3 regions of the Oceanobacillus sp. FSL W7-1293 genome follow, and region 2 is predicted to be linked to each of the others. Evidence: predicted binding sites of a transcription regulator. Region 2 holds the regulator's gene; each other region holds the start of a gene.

Region 1 (4,687 bases), 860 kb from region 2:
TCCCTTTACAGGTCGGACAATTTTTCTGCGCCATATATTTTTCTAATGTCTCACGGATAAAGTCCGAAGAAGTTTCTTTATATCTGCGTTCCACATTCTTTAAAACACCTTCAAACGCAACGTCTTTCGTACGGGAGCTGCCAAAATCATTTTCATAATGAAAGTGGATTTTTTCTTTCCCGCTTCCATATAAAATTTTATCCATTTGTTCCTCAGGAATATTCTTCACTGGAACATCCATCGGAATGCCATAATGGTCGCAGACGCTTTTCAAAAGCTGCGGGTAATACTGCGAGCTGATTGGCTCCCATGGTGCGATAGCATGCTCATTTAACGTCTTGTCCCAATCTGGAATAACCAGCTCCACATCGACCTCCAGCTTCGTACCCAGCCCATCACAGCTCGGACACGCCCCAAAGGGACTGTTAAAGGAGAATAAACGCGGCTCTAATTTCCCGATAGAGAAACCGCAAATCGGGCAGGCATGGTTTTCGCTGAATAACAGCTCTTCATCGTCGATAACGTCCACAATCGCATTTCCTTCTCCAAGCTTCAGCGCTGCTTCCAGGGAATCACTCAAACGGCTTTCGATGCCGCTTTTAATAACAACACGGTCGATAACCACCTCGATGGAGTGCTTTTTATTTTTCTCCAGATTAATATCGTCCGTAACCTCCATCATATCGCCATCAATCCGAACACGCACATAGCCTTGCTTTTTCAAGTCTTCTAATACTTTAACGTGTTCTCCTTTTCTGCCGGATACGACCGGAGCTAAAATCTGCATTTTCGTTCTTTCCGGATATTCCAGCACCCGGTCCACCATCTGCTGTACAGTCTGCGAGCTGATTTCAATGCCATGCTTCGGACAGGTCGGCTTTCCTACGCGTGCAAAAAGCAAACGCAAATAATCATAAATCTCGGTCACTGTTCCGACGGTCGATCTCGGATTTTTGCTGGTTGTTTTCTGATCAATCGAAATTGCCGGAGACAAGCCTTCAATCACGTCCACATCCGGCTTGTCCATCTGTCCCAGAAATTGTCTTGCATAGGCAGACAACGATTCTACATACCTGCGCTGTCCTTCTGCATAAACGGTATCAAAGGCAAGGGAGGATTTCCCGGAGCCAGAAAGCCCTGTAAGAACCACTAATTTATTTTTAGGAATATCCACATCGATATTTTTTAAGTTATGCGCTCTGGCACCTTGGATTTTTATAGATTTACTTAGCATAAAAAATTCATCCTTCCGCTTTAAGCTCCAAGAGAACATCTCTTAATTCTGCTGCTTTCTCGAAGTCTAGATTTTTGGCTGCCTGCTTCATTTCTTTTTCCATATTTTCGATGACTTTCTGCTTTTCTTTCTTCGTCATCTTCTTCATTTGCTTCGCTTCGGATTCATACGCTTCCGGTGCTTCCGCAGCAACCGTTGCCTGAATAACATCGCGTACTTCCTTGCGAATCGTTTGCGGGGTAATGCCGTGTTTTTCGTTATATTCCTGCTGAACCATACGGCGGCGTTCTGTTTCATCGATTGCTTTTTGCATCGAATCGGTCATCTTATCAGCATACATTATAACTTTACCCTGTTCATTTCGCGCGGCGCGGCCCATTGTCTGAATCAACGAGCGCTCGGAACGAAGGAAGCCTTCTTTATCTGCATCCAAAATGGAAACTAAAGATACTTCCGGAATATCCAGTCCTTCCCGGAGCAGGTTGATTCCGACAAGCACATCATATTTCCCGACACGTAAATCACGGATGACCTCGATCCGCTCCAAGGTTTTGATTTCAGAATGCAGGTATGCAACCTTTATTCCGATTTCTTTTAAATAATCGGTTAAGTCCTCTGACATTTTCTTGGTTAACGTCGTGATCAATACACGTTCATTGCGTTCCGTCCGCTTATTGATTTCACCTATTAAATCATCAATCTGTCCTTCAATCGGACGGACCTCCACCTCTGGGTCCAGTAAGCCGGTCGGACGGATAATCTGCTCTGTCATTTCTGGTGAATGCTCTAATTCATACGGTCCCGGTGTCGCCGAAACATACACCAGCTGATTGGTCTTTTCTTCAAATTCTTCAAACCGCAGCGGGCGGTTATCCATTGCGGAAGGCAAGCGGAAGCCATGATCCACTAATACCTGTTTCCGGGCCTGGTCCCCGTTATACATACCGCGAATCTGCGGCAGCGTCACATGGGACTCATCAATAATTACTAAAAAGTCCTCTGGAAAGAAATCCAGCAGTGTATAAGGCGTTGCTCCGGCTTCACGCAGTGTCAGCGGACGTGAATAGTTTTCAATCCCGGAACAAAAGCCCATTTCCCGCATCATTTCTAAATCATAATTGGTCCGCTGCTCAAGACGCTGTGCTTCCAGCAGCTTCCCGGCATCATTTAATTCTTTCAACCGGTCTTCTAATTCTTTTTCAATATTTTTAATCGCAATTTTCATTTTCTCTTCACGGGTCACAAAGTGAGATGCCGGGAAAATCGCTACATGCTCTCTGTCGCCGATGATTTCTCCCGTCAGCGCATCTACTTCACGGATCCGGTCGATATCGTCTCCGAAAAATTCTACCCGGATACAATGCTCCTCATGAGATGCCGGGATAATTTCTACGGAATCCCCGCGCACACGAAACGTCCCGCGCTGAAAATTAATATCATTTCTTGCATATTGGATATCTACTAATTCCCGCAGAAGCTGATCTCTTTCTTTTTCCATACCAAGTCTAAGGGACAGCACCTGGCTTCTGTATTCTTCCGGGTTACCTAAACCGTAAATACACGACACACTCGCTACGATCAATACATCGCTTCGTTCAAACAGGGCAGATGTAGCAGAGTGGCGCAATTTATCTATTTCATCATTAATGCTGGCATCTTTTTCAATAAACGTATCGGTAGAAGGCACATATGCTTCCGGCTGATAGTAATCATAATAGCTCACAAAATACTCTACCGCATTGTTTGGAAAGAACTCTTTAAACTCACTGTAAAGCTGTCCTGCCAGCGTCTTATTATGTGCAATAACAAGCGTCGGCCGGTTGATTTCTTTCACCACATTGGACATCGTAAATGTTTTCCCCGTTCCGGTAGCACCGAGTAACGTCTGATGATGCTGGCCGGCAAGCACCTTATCTACAATTTCCTGAATAGCTGCCGGCTGATCACCCGCAGGCTCATAAGCAGAAACTAACTCAAATTGCTCATTCATCCTATTTCCTCCGTTCCATACCATAGCTATTTTCTATTATATCCTTTTCTTAAAAAACGAACAAGTATTCGTTCTTGTTTTTAAGAAATTATATATTTTTTTATATTATTAAGATAACCTCTACTTTCATTATAGCCTTTCTGTCAATCTTTCAATCCTCGTTTCGTTTTTATAATCAAATAAGAATGCTTGGATGCAGCAGTAAGTCACTGTTCCAAGCATTCTTATGTTAAGAAGCGTTCGTATTCTTTTCTCTTCTAGCTTTAAAAGGCTCTTCCGCAAATTGAAAGCCTAAGGAATGGTGCTCTCCTTCATACAGAGATCCTTGTACAAAACGAACCTCTTCCTCATGGTTCAAGACTTCCATTTTAATATATGCCCCGCTTCCCTGCAGTGCTTCATAAAAAGCTTGGCTTGTCCGTACGTTTTTCCCGCCTACTCTGTAAATGACCTCGCCAGTCTCTATCTCCAGCCTGTCTGCCGGGCTTCCAGGCAACACACCAACCACTCTTAAGCCTTTCGCATGCGGCTGATAATATGGACGACGCAAACGGTCTCCTTCGCGATAGCGGTAATTCAAATATTCTTTTCCGATAATCGCCAAAATTATCGCAGCCAGGGAAAGATACGGAATAAATACTCCACCGACAGCAATAAGTAAAATACCGATTGCTAAAAAGGTATTTGCTTTTGCCAGCTTGTAAATCGCATCCTGATGAAAATGCCCCTTTGCCTTATAGTTAAACCCAATCAAAAATGGAATCAATGCTAAGCCTAAGCTGGATTCTCCAATGGATAAATACGGCCACCAGGGAGCAAAGGAAGTAATTAATCCTTCAGGCACAAGCATCAGCAGAGGAACAACCGTTAATCGTTTGATTTGCTGTTCGCCTACCCAGACACCGCGGTCGCTCAGCGTAATTCTTGGAAACGTATCTTGCTTTTCAATACGTTTAATGAACAGGGATTCTACAAAAAGAAGCAATCCCGCTAATACAGCTAACGCCGGAAGACTGCTTTCATAAAGCAAGGAATAATCAATGACACCTTGCATGTCAATAAGATACGGTGCAAAAAACAAAATAAGAAAAGTCAGCCCAAGTGTATAGCTGGGAGACAATAATGTAAAACGCGTACTGATGCTTAATACAACAAAGCTTAACGCTAAAACGAGAAGTGTCTCATAAGAGAATACCATGCCTGTGCCAATAATGACGGCAGAAATTAGTATTCCGCTGATTAAGGAGACAAGCCAGGTCCGATGCCACTCCATAAACTTCGGATATATTTTTATCCCAAAATCGTACCGTTCCCGTTTGATTCGAAAATAACTTGCCATCGTCAATATAAATAAAAACCAGTATAATGCCGGATTCAGAAAAAATTTGCCTATACCTTTTGCCAATTCAATAAGCCATGCTTCCACCAATACTCTTCACCTGCTTTGCAAATACAATTTGTCC
Region 2 (4,687 bases):
GCACAGGCAATTGCTGAAAAAATCCATGAAATATCGCTGGAATCACAGGTTCTGTGTATTACACATCTTCCGCAGGTCGCTGCTATGGCAGATACGCATAAATTTATCCAGAAAAAGGAAAAGGAAAATCGCACTTTTACTTCTGTTATTGAATTAAATAATACGGAACTGATTGAGGAATTAAGCCGGATGATTACTGGAACAAAATTAACAGATACAGCAAAAGAACATGCGAAAGAAATGTTAACATTGGCAGATCGTTTTAAAAAATCAAATTAAAGGGATAAAAACGTTAAAAAATCGGACAATAACTGTACCGGTTTTTTTCTTTTTCCTGTACTTACAAATTTCGTTAATCACATGTCCTTTTGCATCTTAAGAATAACAACACTATACGTCCGTTTATCTATATTTTTAGAGGAAAAGATACACATATCACATAGGTTGTTCCAGTTTAAACTGCCCTCCATCTGCAAAAAGTATATGTACAGAAAGATAATATTTTTTGTATGAGGAGGAGACGATTTATGAGCAAAACAAACAAAATCAGATGGACATATAAAATCAGCTCGCTATTATCGCTTGCTTTTATATTGTTTTTTATTTCCCCTTCCTTTATCCACGCAGATACTTCCATGCAAGGGTATAAAGAGGTTTTTCAAGACTATCCTATCCTTCCCTTTTTCAATAATGAAGAGCATACGAATAAAGAGGATAATCAGGGGCAGCATCAACGTCTGGAAGATGTAAGAGTAGTACCAGGAGGACAATCCATTGGAGTGCAGTTAGAAACGAAAGGTGTACTGGTTGTCGGTCATCATCAAGTGAAAATGTCAGAAGGAGTAAAGTCTCCGGGAGAAGCCGCTAAAATAAATATTGGTGATACAATTGTTGAAATAAATGGTCAAAAAATCAATCATATGACAGACATTAAACCGATTGTTGATCATAGCGGCAAGGAAAACAAAAAAATGCAAATTAAGCTAAAACGTGGAGATAAGTATATCGAAACTAACCTGCAGCCGATTTTTGACAAAAAAGAAAATGCTTACAAAATCGGGTTATATATCAGAGACACAGCAGCAGGTATTGGAACAATGACATTTTATGAGCCGGAAACAGGAAAATATGGCGCTTTAGGACATGTTATTTCAGATATGGATACGAAGAAGCCGATTGATATCAAGCAAGGGTCCATTATCCATTCTTCTGTAACTGCAATTGAAAAGGGTGATAATGGTTTACCGGGAGAAAAACAAGCTTCCTTTCAAACGCAAGAAAAAAGAATCGGTAATATCACGAAAAATACGGATTATGGAATATTTGGGGTATTAGAAAAGGAGGTAAATCATGAAAAATATGATGAAACCTTTCCTGTTGCACTATCTCATGAAGTAAAAGAAGGGCCTGCAAAAATTCTTACTGTAGTGGATGGAGAGAAGATTGAAGAATTTGACATTGAAATTATCAGCAGTGTGCCTCAAAAGTCAGCATCCACAAAGGGAATGGTTATTCAAATTACCGATCCGCGATTATTAGAATTAACTGGCGGAATTGTTCAGGGAATGAGCGGAAGCCCTATTATTCAAAATGACAAGGTTATCGGTGCAGTAACACATGTGTTTGTAAATGATCCGACCTCGGGCTATGGTGTTCATATCGAATGGATGCTTGAAGATGCGGATATTATTCAATCTGATTTGAATGAAGCTGCCGCGTAGCAGCTGCTGCCATTCCGGTTAAGCTTTCTTTGCTCCAACAGAATAAATAATAAGTCAATAATTAAAAATGTCTGTAGTAGCGCTTGCTATTACAGGCAATTTTTAGTTTTTAAATAATCATTAAAATATAGTATGTTTATTGGAAATATGCATTTTATTTCCAACTACTATCTGATATAATGAAAACGGATACAATAATACGTTGAAAATTGTGTCGAAAGTTGGTGAAAAAAAGAGAAAAACGAAGAATACTTGAGAAAATCGAAATAAATCAAAAGTTTTTTGATTTTAAAGAGGATATTTATGTTTTTTGTAGAATATGATATAGGTGCATAAAAAGCAAAAGGAGGATTTTTTAGTGAGTAAAATATCTGTGTGTTTTGTTGATGATAATCGTGAGTTAATACAATTAATGGAGGACTTTTTTGGGGAACAGGAAGAAATTGAAATTGTCGGAACAGCATTAAACGGAAGGGACTGCCTCCCGTTGATTGAAGAGAAAACACCGGACGTGCTGGTTTTAGATATTATTATGCCGCATATGGATGGAATAGCTGTTTTAAATGAAATTAAAAAAATGGAATTAACTAAAAAACCACATATTATTATGTTGACTGCATTTGGTCAGGAAGAAGTAATGAAGAAGGCGGTTGATTTAGGAGCTTCTTATTTTATCCTGAAGCCGTTTGACATACAGAATCTGGCTGATCAAATTTTGCAGGTTCAGGGAAGTGCAGTTTCCAGAGTATCAAATGTGACGAAAACGAATATTGAAAGTAAGAAAAAGCAGGATCTGGAAGCGAATATAACCAATATTATTCATGAAATAGGCGTGCCTGCGCATATTAAAGGATATATGTACTTAAGAGAAGCAATTACAATGGTTTATAACGATATTGACCTTTTGGGATCCATCACAAAAGTGCTTTATCCGGATATCGCTAAAAAATTCAATACAACTGCTTCTCGTGTAGAAAGAGCAATTCGCCATGCAATAGAGGTGGCTTGGAGCAGAGGAAATATTGATTCCATTTCAGCATTATTTGGTTACACCATCAATATTTCTAAAGCAAAACCGACGAATTCTGAATTTATTGCAATGGTGGCCGACCGATTACGATTGGAGCATAAAGTATCGTAATATGGACTGCAAGTGTTGACAGAAAGCTTTAAATAACCATACAGCAACCCGTATTGTCACAGAAGGAATCATATAAATCCTGCTGATGTATCCAATGAACAGGAAGCAGTGCAGCCATTTATGAAGGAAAGGGTTGTACAATTTTATATGTTATAAGTAAATTGCTAATTCTGTATTTTGATGAATATTCAAAAAAAGTTGGGACATTACTTATTTTTTGATTACAATGGTTTTCTTTTTATAAAATGAAAGGCTGTGTATATGCTTTATTCACTTATCCAAGAATAAAAACAGATATCTGGTACCAAAGTGCAAGAGCAATAATCACAAGAGCAGAAATGATTTTTACCAAATTCTTTTTGGAAAAATAGTTCTTGTCCGGGTAAACTTCTAAAAAAGTGACAATGAGGAGAAGAGCTGATAAAAATGGCAGTGTTAAATAATCTGCAACCTTTGTTAAATAGATAATTCCCAGAATAAAGCTGATAATGATGATTGGAAGATAAAGCCAGCGTTTCTTTTTTATCGTTTCAGTCAATTTTATACACTCCTTGTACTTGTACTTTATATTAAGCATATTATGAATGGACTAATTTTATACTAGAAAAAAGGTTAACGGGCACATCTGACAAATGTGTCCGTTAACCTTTTTTTGACTGGCCGATAAAATCGCCTATAGAGGATGTTCTGACGTTCCTGCTGTGTGCAGCTTATGCTGCCCGCATGCTCCGACTCTAAAGTACAGTCCTTTTAGTGGATATGACGATATAAGCCGATTACCTTACCGAGAATAGATACGTTTTCGTAATAGAGAGGTTCCATCGTTGCATTTTCAGGCTGGAGGCGGAAACGGCTCTTTTCTTTAAAAAATCGTTTGACGGTCGCTTCATTTTCATCTGTCATTGCTACAACGATATCTCCATTATCAGCAGAGCTTTGCTGTTTCACGATAACCATATCTTTGTCCAGGATGCCTGCTTCAATCATACTGTCTCCATCAATGACAAGTACAAACAGATTATCCTCCGGTCCGGCAGAAGAGCTGGGAACTGGAATAAACTCTTCCACATTTTCAATCGCAGTAATCGGGATTCCAGCTGTTACCTTCCCTATTACAGGCACATAAATGGCCTTATCCTTTGGCGCATCATTCTCATTATTATATATAATCTCGATAGCACGAGGTTTGGTCGGGTCTCTCCGAATATATCCTTTGTTTTCTAATCTTTCTAAATGACCGTGAACAGTAGAACTTGAAGCTAACCCGACAGCAACTGCAATTTCACGTACGGAAGGCGGATACCCCTTCTGCTCTACTTGATCTTTAATAAAGTCAAAAATCATCTGCTGTCTTTTTGATAGTTTTGTCATGACTTACTCCCCTCTAGCATAGGTATTTGTTATTCATAGTATAGCATTGAATGAACCAATTTACAAACAAATGTTCTAAAAAGTATTGACAAGAACAGTTGTTCTAAATATACTATAGTCAGAACAACTGTTCCGGAACCAGATAAAATATCGAAGGGGAGTTTTATTATGTTTGAAAAACTGATGAAGTCTGATGCTTTTTATATTGTAGCTTTTATTATTGCGTTAATATTTTTATATACGATGATGGTTACGATTTAAGTGATTGACCAGACGACTGATTTCCTTGCTTATTTTGTTGAGAGCAAATATGCTGGTAAGACAGATTCTGTAAAGAATTGTCACCGAAAAGTTGAAAAAGAGCGGTTTATTATTGGAGGATAAAACATTGAGAACGATTATTTATTGTCGGGTAAGTACAGAGAAAGAAACACAAGAAACATCACTTCAAAGA
Region 3 (4,687 bases), 920 kb from region 2:
CTTGAAATGATTATTGAAAAAGAGACCCATCATCTGCAGGAAATGGAACAGGAATTTACGTATACGTTTCATGATTTAACAAATGATCAGAATTACTTGTATACATACACTAATCATAATGATGCCGAACAAATCGATATTCCGGCGGTCACTGTGACAGCAGAGGATACAGAGCCCGCAGATGCGGAAGCAACAGATTTAAGCGAGGAAGAGAGGGAGACTCTGGAAACAGAAGCATCGGATTATTTGGATGCACTTATTCAGGCGACGGTCTTCCAGGATGCGGAAGCCTCTATCGAGCGTTTGCCAGACACTTATTCGGAAGAAGAGAAAACAACAGAAGCTGAGACACAGCGGGATATGTTCAAGGATATATATATCCAAAACACGGAACGAAATATGCAAGGGACCAATGTGACAGAACAAGAAATTATCGAATTAGCGGATGCCGTGATGTATGCATTGTCTACTGCGGATTATGAGATTGTTGAAGCACAGGCAGAATCGGCTGATAGTATTATGGTCACGGTTTCTATAGAAGGAATCAGTGATACGTCCATTTATCAGGAAGTAGACCAGGAATTGCTTGAGCTTATTGAAGATGGTGACATTGCACGTGATGAAGTTGATTCTAAAACCATCGAGCTGTTGATCGAAAAATACAATGACATCGATGCACTCCTGCCTCCTGTAGAACTTACTGTTCATGTGATGCAAAATCCTGATGGCAGCTATGTAGTGATTGCACAAGATCAATATTTAGCAGGATTTTTTCAATAAAGGATAAATAATAAGGCGGCTGGAATAGATACTTTCCAGCCGCCTTATTATTTATCGATGTTATATTCTATCAGGGGTTCCCTGCAAGAATCTTCAATCGTCTCAATCAATAATATACATTTTTTCAATAATAGTTATAACCTCTTCATCCTCACCAGGCTCAATGGTGACCGTCTCTGTATTTTCAATCATCTCTCGCATATCTTTCTGTACTTCTTCTAAATCAACATCATCCGGACGAGGCATCCCTCCGTACCATCGATTTCCATATGGAATGTCATATACATTAATAGTACCGTCTCCATTCCCGCTATACGTAATCATGCCATCTGCAATACGGGAACCGGAGACCTGAATCACATCTTCCGGATAGCTCACATCATTTTCTTCATCGTTGGGGTCGAGCGGTGTACCGGCTGGAATATGTTCGACGTATAATTCATCGATATCTTGATTTGGCCCAAGCTGCAGCCAGACGCGGGCGTATTCAATTTCTTCGGAAGAATAGTCTGATAATGCCTGATCGTTCCCCGCTTCTTCGTCTTCTGAAGAACTGTCGTTACTTTCTTCCTCTTCAACAGAGCTGTCTTCCGAAGCATCTGTTTCCGTTTCTTCACTTGGTTGATTATCAGTGTTATTTTCGGAGGAATCTTCCGATGAGTTATCTGTTTCTGAAGGGTTATCTGATTCCTCCCTATCCGGTAAGTCTTCATCGTCTGCCACACCCGGTTCTTCAGCAGTTTCATCTGTGACAGAATCAGGGTTCTCTTCCTCATTTGTATTGTCTGAACAGGCAATAAGCAAAAAAATGAGAGACAACAGAAGAAGACTGGAGCAGGAGAATTTTATATGTTTTTTCATTTTTAGACTTTCCTTCCTTTTGTGTGATTTCAATTCAATAAATAGGTAAGTATGTTAAATTAATCATAAAGTATTCTAGCCGGGTTGTAAAACTTCGATAGTCAAAGTAAATGGATATATTGAATTGTAAAAACTATTGGGAATGATTTTCGACAGGGGCGTGAAAAGAAATACTTGCGATAGAAGGGGATGCGCAGGATTTTAACCAGATATGGGTTTTGTTTTGAAGAAAAATACAGCGGCAGCAGAAGCAATAAAAAATAGAATCAAGCTGTGAAGGAATTTTTAAAGAAGATGTTTTCAGGAAGGGAAATGATGAAGATATAAAGCGGACAGGGCTTCTTTGACCCTCGTCTGTTTTCAGTATAAAGGATAGCAACAAACATTTCCATATAAATATGAAAAAAGGGAAGCGGTTTTACAACTAGGCAACAAAAAAACTGAGTCAACTGGTCACTCAGCTTTTTTGTAAAGATGCTACCTTTTCCGTTTGTTTTTCTTATTGTCTAAGTTCAGAAACTCACTATTTTCACTCGCAAATTCCGTATCATTGCCTGTTTTATTATGTTTATTGCGATTATTTTGCTTTCCTTTATCCTTATTGCGATTTTTATTTTGTTCAGACATGGCGCACCTCCTGTAAGTAAATATAGTGATTATAATCACCAATGAAGCTAGTTTAACCATATAGCGATAAATTATAAGCGAGCAATAATGAGGAGCTGCGATTTTAGGTATCTATTAGAAAAAAAGTGAAATCTATGGCATAATAAGGTATCGAACGAATGTTTCTAATATGAAAAATGATAGCGAAAAACCAGCTGATATGGCTTTAAAGGAAAGGCGATGAATTCGAAATGGGAGTCCGATTAATCTTAGCAGAGAAGCCATCTGTCGCAAAAAATATTGCAGATGCATTAAATATAAAAACGAAAAAAGACGGCTATTTTGAAGGGGAGCGCTATGTGATTACCTGGGCATTTGGCCATCTTGTCGAGCTGTATGATGCAAAAGACTATGATGGGAAAATGCGGAGCTGGAAAATGGATAATTTTCCTTTTATCCCTTCTGAATTTAAATATAAAGTGAAAAGCAATCCAAGAAATCGGGCGCAAACTGATGGCGGAGCTGCAAAGCAGTTAAAAACGATTCACTCTTTAATGAAGCGGAATGATGTGGAGGAAATTATTTCAGCGTGTGATTATGACCGGGAAGGCCAGTTAATTGCAGATAGTATCATCTACCGGGGCGGGGTGAAGCCAAAGGCAGTGGTATATCGCCTGCTTTTAAATGAATGGACGCAAAACGAAGTACTGCAGGGTCTGGAAAATCTCCAAACAAACGATAGGATGAAGCCGTTGCGCGATGCGGGAATCAGCAGGCAATGGGCAGATTGGGTTATCGGTATTAACCTGACATCCGTGGCAACGTTAAAATATCAGCAGGGTAAAAGCAAAGCGTTAAATATAGGCCGGGTGCTGCTTCCAACTTTAAAAATAATCTATGACCGTGATCAAGAGATTGAAAATTTTAAGCCGGAGGATTATTTTAAACTGACTGCAACCTTTCAAACGGCGGCTAACCACGAATACGAAGGGACTTATGTCGAAAACAAAGAGGATAAATTTAAGAAAAAAGAATTATTGGAGCCAATTAACGAAGCGATTCAAAACAAACAAGCCATGATTACTGATAAACAGGTGGAAAAGAAAAAGGAATTCCCGCCGTTTCTATTCAATTTATCCAATTTGCAAGGGTTTATAACGAATAAATTCAAGGGATGGACATCTGATAAGGTATTAAAGGTCGCTCAGTCACTTTATGAGAAAAAGCTGATTACCTATCCGCGAACTGCGAGTACTGCCTTAGAAGAAAGCTTGGTTGGAAAAACAGCCCATGTCTTAAAAGTACATTCCGAAGGGCTTCCTTATAAGGATGAAATGAAGTTTATGAAAACAAAGCGTGTCTTTAATAACGCAAAAGTGGAAAGTCACAGCGCGATCATTCCCACTTATATGAAGCCTAAACGGCTCTCGGCAGATGAAGGAATTGTCTACACAGCCATTAAAAACCGCTTTATTATGCAATTTATGCCGATAGCAGAATATGAAGAGACAAAGCTGACTACAAAAATTCTGGATGTGGATTTATCTGGTGTTTTCCATTCAAAAGGGAAAGTACAGTTAGTGGAAGGATGGAAAAAGGTAGAGAATATCCAATCTAAGGATACTCTGCTGCCGTCAGTGGATAAGCAGGAACGTGTCCAGGTGAGCGATTCTGAAGTCACTTCCCATGTCACAAAGCCGCCAAAGCACCATACTGAAAGAACCTTGCTGCGTGTGATGGAAACATGCGGGAAAAGCTACCAGGAGGATGAAAGCGAGGAGCTGATGGGCAGTATTTTGACCGGTTTTAGTATTGGCACTGCTGCAACAAGAGCCGAAACCATTAAAAAGTTGAAGGATATAGGCTATATTACAACGGAAAGTAAGCATTTGCTTTGTACAGAGCTTGGTAAACGGCTGGTTACCACTTTTCCTGTAAAAGATTTATTTGATTTAGAATTCACCGGACGTCTTGAAAAAGCCTTATCAGATATTCAAAAAGGAAAAGCGGACAAGCAGGAATTTCTCCGGCTCGTTTTTCATTTTACATCAGAATCCGTTGAAACAATCAAGCATGGAGAGGACGTTATTATCAATAAGGTAACGCAGACACGGGCAACCAATGAAGTAGTGGGAACCTGTCCGCAGTGCGGCGGCAAAGTAATAGATGGCTATAAAGCCTTTAACTGCAGCAACCGGAAGCAGGGCTGTACATTTGCCATTTGGAAAAATGATAAATATTTAGCTTCGATGCGGAAGAAGCCGACGAAAACCATGGTGAAAAAACTGTTGAAGGATAAGAAAGTCTTTGTGAAAGGTCTGACAAGTAAAAAAGGAAAGAAATTCAATGCTTATTTAAGCTATGAAAAGAATAAAGAAAACGACTACTACAGCTGGAAAATGGAGTTTTCAAAGTAGGTTCTTCGAAGTTTTCAAGCTTT

Evidence for each region. Region 2 encodes LexA, which represses DNA repair genes until DNA is damaged. Its sites were predicted from a motif close to CGAACATATGTTCG; they were not measured.
Region 1: uvrB (excinuclease ABC subunit UvrB) is a predicted target of LexA. The motif match lies at 3,282-3,295, and genes of this name have one in related genera.
Region 3: MKY65_RS09785 (DNA topoisomerase) is a predicted target of LexA. The motif match lies at 2,420-2,433, and genes of this name have one in related genera.

Annotation. Positions count from the first base shown of each region.
Region 1 is NZ_CP150212.1:3,758,918-3,763,604, forward strand. It holds gene uvrA (excinuclease ABC subunit UvrA) at 1-1,234, opposite strand, end outside; gene uvrB (excinuclease ABC subunit UvrB) at 1,242-3,224, opposite strand; gene MKY65_RS18475 (PDZ domain-containing protein) at 3,454-4,650, opposite strand.
Region 2 is NZ_CP150212.1:2,894,323-2,899,009, reverse strand. It holds gene recN (DNA repair protein RecN) at 1-279, shown strand, start outside; gene spoIVB (SpoIVB peptidase) at 528-1,721, shown strand; gene spo0A (sporulation transcription factor Spo0A) at 2,080-2,862, shown strand; gene MKY65_RS14170 (hypothetical protein) at 3,137-3,400, opposite strand; gene lexA (transcriptional repressor LexA) at 3,613-4,233, opposite strand; gene MKY65_RS14160 (recombinase family protein) at 4,622-4,687, shown strand, end outside.
Region 3 is NZ_CP150212.1:1,969,419-1,974,105, forward strand. It holds gene MKY65_RS09770 (DUF6612 family protein) at 1-780, shown strand, start outside; gene MKY65_RS09775 (hypothetical protein) at 883-1,641, opposite strand; gene MKY65_RS09780 (hypothetical protein) at 2,119-2,268, opposite strand; gene MKY65_RS09785 (DNA topoisomerase) at 2,499-4,664, shown strand.